DNA from 2 places in the Ruminococcus sp. 5_1_39BFAA genome. Region 1 is predicted to be linked to the other one. Evidence: riboswitches for the same ligand, from Rfam matches in the RefSeq annotation. Region 1 holds a riboswitch; the other holds the start of a gene.

The links. Region 1 has a riboswitch for tetrahydrofolate ahead of ACESZH_RS04595 (folate family ECF transporter S component). Riboswitches for the same ligand answer to the same signal wherever they lie in the genome.
Region 2: another riboswitch for tetrahydrofolate. It lies ahead of folE (GTP cyclohydrolase I FolE); the one in region 1 lies ahead of ACESZH_RS04595 (folate family ECF transporter S component).

The regions. Positions count from the first base shown of each region.
Region 1 covers NZ_CAXSVO010000002.1:404,461-407,876, forward strand. Annotated here, with positions in the region: gene ACESZH_RS04580 (amidohydrolase family protein) at 1-252, shown strand, start outside; gene ACESZH_RS04585 (hypothetical protein) at 263-1,408, opposite strand; gene ACESZH_RS04590 (hypothetical protein) at 1,433-1,651, opposite strand; THF riboswitch at 1,857-1,969, shown strand; gene ACESZH_RS04595 (folate family ECF transporter S component) at 2,059-2,619, shown strand; gene ACESZH_RS04600 (GNAT family N-acetyltransferase) at 2,758-3,416, opposite strand, start outside.
Region 2 covers NZ_CAXSVO010000027.1:28,785-32,200, reverse strand. Annotated here, with positions in the region: gene ACESZH_RS19330 (thioredoxin domain-containing protein) at 1-1,591, shown strand, start outside; THF riboswitch at 1,693-1,789, shown strand; gene folE (GTP cyclohydrolase I FolE) at 1,959-2,516, shown strand; gene ACESZH_RS19320 (HD domain-containing protein) at 2,541-3,050, shown strand; gene folP (dihydropteroate synthase) at 3,071-3,416, shown strand, end outside.

The DNA of each region.
Region 1 (3,416 bases):
TGCGGCAGATATGAGGATACGGTTATACGCTCCATTATGGAAAACGGCGAGAAAAATCTACGGCTTGCCTTTGAAAAAAGAGTGAAGGTGGCGTTGGGAAGCGATGCGGGAGCATATATGGTTCCTCATGGCGATGGAATTATGAATGAATATCAGGCCTTCCTGACAATCCTTGGAGCTACTCATGAGGTGAACGAGTGGCTGAAGGAAGGAGAAGTAAGGATACGTAAAAAATTCAGGAGAGAGCTGTAAAGCCCTCTCCTTACGCATCTTCGATCTTGATAGATGTATAGATATTTGAAGTTTTTGATCTCGATGGGTTGAATGTAATCCGAACCCAGGAGCCTGCAGCCAGCCCTGAGGTGGAATAATTCTGTGCGCCTTCCGTAAAGCAGGTCACAGAAGCACCATCGGAGGTCTGAAGCGTAATGGTATTTGCAGTAGAGCCGGAGATGGTTCCGGTTACGGTAAAAGCCATATTTCTCTCTGCCATGGTATCAGGGTCTTCTCCGGTCACACCGGTGACCGTGATTCCGGCAAAGGTGTTATCCTTAAGCTCTCCGACATAAGAAATATTGACGTAAGAGCCGGGAGCAGCACCGCCTTTAAAGTGAACGGGAATCTGGGAAAGATCCACATCCACGGTCGTTTCTGAACCGGCGGGAAGTACAGTGAGCACATTGGCAGCAATATTCTGGATAACAGCGTGGAGCTGTTTTTCCTTGTCCTTTTCCTGCCGGGTATCCTGCGCCGGATCCGGAGTGGGCGTTGGTTCCGGGACGGTCAGCGGTTCAATATCAGAAATGCTCAGTACCTTCAGATGGCTTGCATTCAGTACAGTAGCAGTTTCATCTTCTGACTGAGCAAATGCTCCTTTAAAATGAATGTAGACCCAGATGCCTGGTTTGATACCATTCTGGTAGTATTGCAGCGTTCCGGTGATCGGATAAGTGGCAGTTTTCCCTTTTTTGGACTTAATGGTTATTGTGTTGGGAGTCAGGCTTTGGACTTCGCCATGAGCGGTGCGTTCCTCCAACTGGTTTTTGTTATGAAACTCATCCACTACCTTTAATGCTTTCACACTGCTGGTATCTGTATCAGAAAGCTGCCCCTCGTAGATCACACTGATTTCATCCCCGGTGATCATTCCGTCCTGGCATTCCAGAGTTGCCTGTGAAACATCAAATACATAGGTTTGCTCATCTCCCTGTACAGTAAGCTGGCTTCCGGTGAAGTCCAGAAGAGTTCCGGTAATCTCATCCATGTAAACCCGGTGCTTTGCTGTGGCAGTCTCCTGTTCGGCGGAATCCTCTTCATTGATATATTCTTTTATCATATCGCCTAAGGTGCAGCCTGTCATGGTAAAGGCGAGACAGGAGCAGATACATAAAGCAATAAGCTTTTTCATTTATATCCTCCGGTGTTTCCTGCCTTAATGTCTGGTCTTATTTTGCTCCTGGTCCGGTGCAGGAGGCTTGGCAGTGAAATCGAAAACTTCTCTGTAAGCGTCCCATTCTTTTCGGTCGTCCGGTGCCCGGTGCATCAGACCTGTACATTCTGTGCAGGCGTTCGTATCAAGGTAATTGTCATACTGAATGTTATAAGGATTTGAATCTGACACATTTTTGATATTTTTCTTTCCGGTATCCATAAGAATTCCTCCTTAATCGTTGATAAAGTCTCCGATTAGTATGTGGGAAAAATTCTGAACTATGCAGCGATACAGCATAACGGAATAATATCTTAAATTTCACCATAAAAAAGTTCCATAATTTGTGCAGATTAACTGGGTATATTATAGCAAAAACATATTGAAATTTCTACAAATTGTGTTATAATCGCCTTAAATAAATAATAGCGAAGTAGGAATTTATGCGTCAAGTGTTCATTGGCTGGGGAGTCGCCGTGAAACGAAAAGCTAGCAAGAGACAAAGAGGCTGCTTACGATATATTTTCCGCACCCGTTGCTACATGTGAGAACATCTCATAATGTGGAGGGATTATTATTATTTATGGTAACTACTCTATTTTTAAAAACATTATGGAGGTGTTTTTATTATGCAAAAAAACAAACAGCAGTGGAGCGTAAAAACGCTTGTATTTATGGCACTTCTCATTGCCATCCAGTTGGTGCTTTCCCGTGTTATGGTCATTGATCTGGGTGTGTACCGCATCACCTTTGGTACAGTGGCAACCATTTTGGCAGGACTCTGGCTTGGCCCTGTAGCCGGCGGTGTGTGCGGTATGACTGCGGACATCATCGGATGCTTCATGAAGGGCTATGCCATCAACCCGCTGATCACGCTGGCTGCTATCACCTGGGGTGTGGTTCCGGGAGTGGCAAAGAAGCTTATGGCAGAGAAGACGAGAAAGGTAAAAACTGCGATCATCTGTGCAGCCATTGTGATCTCCGCCGTACTGGGAACTCTTGTATTCACTACAGCAGGCTTGGTTATGATCGGCGCTAATTTCTATGGCATTATGCCGGGACGTCTGGTGCAGTTTGCCATTATGACACCAATCTACTGCGTGCTCACCAGTCTGTTATATTTCAGTCCTCTGACCAGTCTTGTGGTAGGCAATGTAACCTCCGTAGGTCTGGAGAAAAAGGCGGTATAAACAGTTTTACATAATAAAAATCTGAATAATATTACAATTGAATATTGATTCGATTCCCCAAAAAATAGAGAGCGCAGCGTTTGCTGCGCTCTTTTCGTACCAAAAGAAAAGACTCTATTTGTTCCAACCACATCTGACTTACGGCTGAACACGGAACCAGTAAGTATAAGCATATTGATAACCCAATGAGACATAAAGTGCCTGGGCTGGGGTGTTGCCTTTGACTACCTGGAGATAGGATTTGGAAGCGCCCTTACGCCTTCCTTCCTTCAGAAGCCCGGTGCAGATCTGGCGGGCATAGCCCATATGCCGGAAATCCTCGCGGACATGGATGGCGTAGATGCCGATGTAATCACGGTCCAGGATTCCCAGTCCGGTGGCCACGATTTTTCCATTGTCCCAAATGGAGGCGCAGATGGTATCCTTTACAATGGCACGATACATGGATGGAACTACAGCGCGGTGAACTGGATTGACAGTTCCCTTCAGGTCAAAAAGGCTTTCAATCCACACATCAGGAATGTCATCTGTAAAATTTACTTTGGGATAAGGATGATCCAGAACACCGTCCTCCAGATTCATAGTCATAACCTGGGTAGTATGCTGAATCCCGTAACCGCGGTTTTCCAGCACATAATCAAAATCCGGGGAAACCAGCGGACTGATCTTAAAAATAGCAGGGCTTCCCAGACGGCGGTATTCATTTTCACAGTAGGATACCTTTTCCCGCCAGGACAATGTGGAAGTGCCGAACTGTTCCACGCTGTTGGTGCGGTGTGTATAAAAATACGAAAAAC
Region 2 (3,416 bases), on a different contig from region 1:
GCCTTTTTATGCCGGAACGTATTTTCCACCCTCATCACGATACGGAGTCATGGGCTTCCGGGATCTGCTCATCGGGATCGCAGACGCATGGAAGCATAAAAAGGCGGAACTGCTGAGATCAGCAGACTATATTCTGGAACAGATTACGGTCCGGGAGCAGGAATCCGACAAAGCTATAGACAGAAATCTGCCGGGGCGTGCTGCAAAAATCTTTTCCGAAAGCTTTGATAAAGGATACGGCGGTTTTGGGCAAGCGCCGAAATTTCCCACGCCGCATAACCTGATTTTTCTCACCCTGTATTCGTCTCTGAATGAGGATGAAGCAGCTTTTGTGCAGGCAAAAAGAACACTGGAGAAGATGCGCAGAGGAGGAATTTTTGACCATATTGGATATGGATTTTCCAGGTATTCCACAGACAGGTATTTTCTTGTCCCGCATTTTGAGAAGATGCTTTATGACAATGCGCTTCTGATCATCGCCTACTGTGCAGCGTACAAGAAATCCGGCGACAGCCAGCTTCTTGATACAGCGGAGAAAACGGCGGAGTATATTTTCCGCGAAATGACAGACCCAGACGGAGCATTCTATTCTGCTCAGGATGCGGACAGCGAGGGAGAAGAGGGAAAGTTTTATGTCTGGAGCTATGAAGAGGTATGCAGGATTCTGGGAAATGAAAAGGGCGCACAGTTCTGTGAATACTTCGGTATGACAAAAGAGGGAAACTTTGAAGGAAAAAACATCCCCAATCTTTTAGATGGAAATGAGATTTCGGAGAAATTTGAAGCAGAGCGGAAGGTTTTATTTGAATACAGAAAGGAAAGGACAAAGCTCCATCTGGACGACAAAATCCTGACCTCCTGGAACGCACTGATGATTTGTGCAATGGCAGTTTTGTACCGGGCAACAGGCTGCGGGAAATATCTTTCCGCAGCAAAAAAAGCTGATGAATTTATCCGAAAGAATCTTTCAGACGGAGAGCAGCTTTATGTAAGCTGCCGTGAAAAAAGGCGTTCCGTCAAAGGCTTTTTGGATGAATACGCATATTACACGGCTGCCTGTCTCTGCCTGTATGGGGCAAGCCAGGAGCGTGGATATCTGGAACAGGCGGAAAAGATCTGCAGACAGGCAGAGCAGCAGTTTGGGGACAAGGATGGCGGCTATTTCCTTTATGGGAAACAGAACAGCAGTCTGATCACAAGGCCAAAGGAAACCTACGACGGCGCCCTTCCAAGCGGAAACTCGGTGATGGCATTCTGTCTGGTGAGACTTTCGCAGATTACGGAAAAGGAAGAATACAGGCTGGCAGCAGAAAAACAGCTTGCCTTTCTGTCCGCACAGGCAGCCGCCTACCCGGCCGGATACTGCATGTTTCTCATAGCAGAGCTTCTCTATTTTTATCCGCCCCAGAGGATCACAGCAGTGCTGGCAGAGGGAGACAGCGAAGAGAAGATAATTTCCCGTCTGCCCCTTGAAGCCGACATTCAGATCCTGAGAGCGCCTGCGGAGGAATATGGTCTGTTAAATGATAAAACAACATACTATGTGTGCAAAGGAAACAGATGCCTTCCGCCTTCAAATGAGGAGCCGTAAAGGCTTCGGGGCTTTCACGTTCACGAAAAGCTGCGGTAAAAAAGCAGAAATATGTTGAACTGTGGGGACAATCGCAGTATAATAGCCCCAGATAAATAATATGCAAAATAGGATTCCATGCGTCAAGTGTTCAGTGGATGGGGAGTTGCCGCAGAAACGAAAAGCTCGTCTTACGATATGGGATCCGCACCCGTTGCAACACACAGATGACAGACATCTCGATTGTGAAGGGATACAGGGATTATTATTTATCCGGATGCTCATTCACATCGGGATGTTTTTTGTGTACATAAATTTTTACGCATTTCTCTGCAGCAATTCAGGGCCAAATGCCGCATCCCGAAATAATTTCAAGGAGGTATGGGGCATGATGGATCATGAAAAGATCAAACAGGGAGTCCGGCTGATGCTGGAAGGCATCGGCGAGGATATCCACAGGGAAGGGCTACTGGAGACACCGGACCGCATCGCGCGTATGTGCGAGCAGATCTACGGCGGTCTTTACCAGGATGCAGCCACCCATCTGAACAAACAATTCCAGGCAACCAACAACAATATGGTATTGGAAAAGGATATCACCTTTTATTCCGTATGCGAGCACCACCTGCTTCCGTTTTACGGCAAGGCACATGTGGCATACATTCCCGATGGAAAAGTTGCGGGCTTAAGCAAGCTTGCGCGTACTGTTGAGGTGTTTGCCAGAAGACCGCAGATCCAGGAAAACATGACTGCCCAGATTGCAGATGCACTGGAAAAATATCTGAATCCCAAGGGTGTCATGGTAATGATCGAGGCGGAGCATATGTGCATGACCATGCGAGGCGTTCAAAAACCGGGAAGCAAGACTGTTACAACCATTGTGCGGGGTGTGTTTGCAGACGATTATTCCCTGCAGCAGACCTTTTTGCAGATGGTAAACCGCTGACCGGGAAAATGTGAGGACGATTAGATGAAAAATACGGAAGCAAGAAGCATGGATCGTGTCCATCGCATACAGGCGCATCCGTTATTCCAGGAACTGTGGAAGAAGCTTCAGGACGCAGAAAAGGACCGTATATTCTGCCGCCATACCATGGAACATTTTCTGGATGTGGGGAGGCTTATGTATATTTACAGCCTGGAAAACGGCGCAGAGATCAGAAAGGATGTGATCTATGCAGCCGCCCTTCTTCATGATATTGGAAGGTATGAGCAGATCGCGGAGGGAACACCGCATGACATTGCCAGCGCCAGGATCGCAGAGGGGATCATGAAGGACTGCGGCTTTACACTGGAAGAGATACAGGCCATTCAAAATGCCATTTTGGGACATCGGAAAAAAGAGAGCCTCACCAGTGAGGACAGCCTGACCGCATATCTTTACCGTGCGGATAAGAAATCCAGAAACTGCTTTGCGTGCCCGGCGGAGCCTGCGTGTGACTGGTCGGTGGAAAAAAAGAACCTATGGATCGAATATTAGTGGAAAAACAGGAGAAAAGCATGAAAATCGGTGGAAAAGAATTTGATGTAAGCAAGAAAACATATATTATGGGAATCCTGAACGTCACACCGGATTCCTTTTCAGACGGAGGAAAATATAACAGGATGGATGCAGCCCTTTCCCATGCAGAGGAAATGATCCGGGACGGCGCAGATATTGTTGACATTGGCGGAGAATCCACCCGTCCGGGACATACTGTGATCACAGACGAGGAAGAGATTGCCCGTGTGGTACCTGTGATCGAGGCAGTTAAATCCCGTTTTGATATCCCCGTATCCATTGATACATACAAAGGAAAGGTTGCGGAGGCAGCTTTGAAAGCCGGAGCGGACCTGGTAAATGATA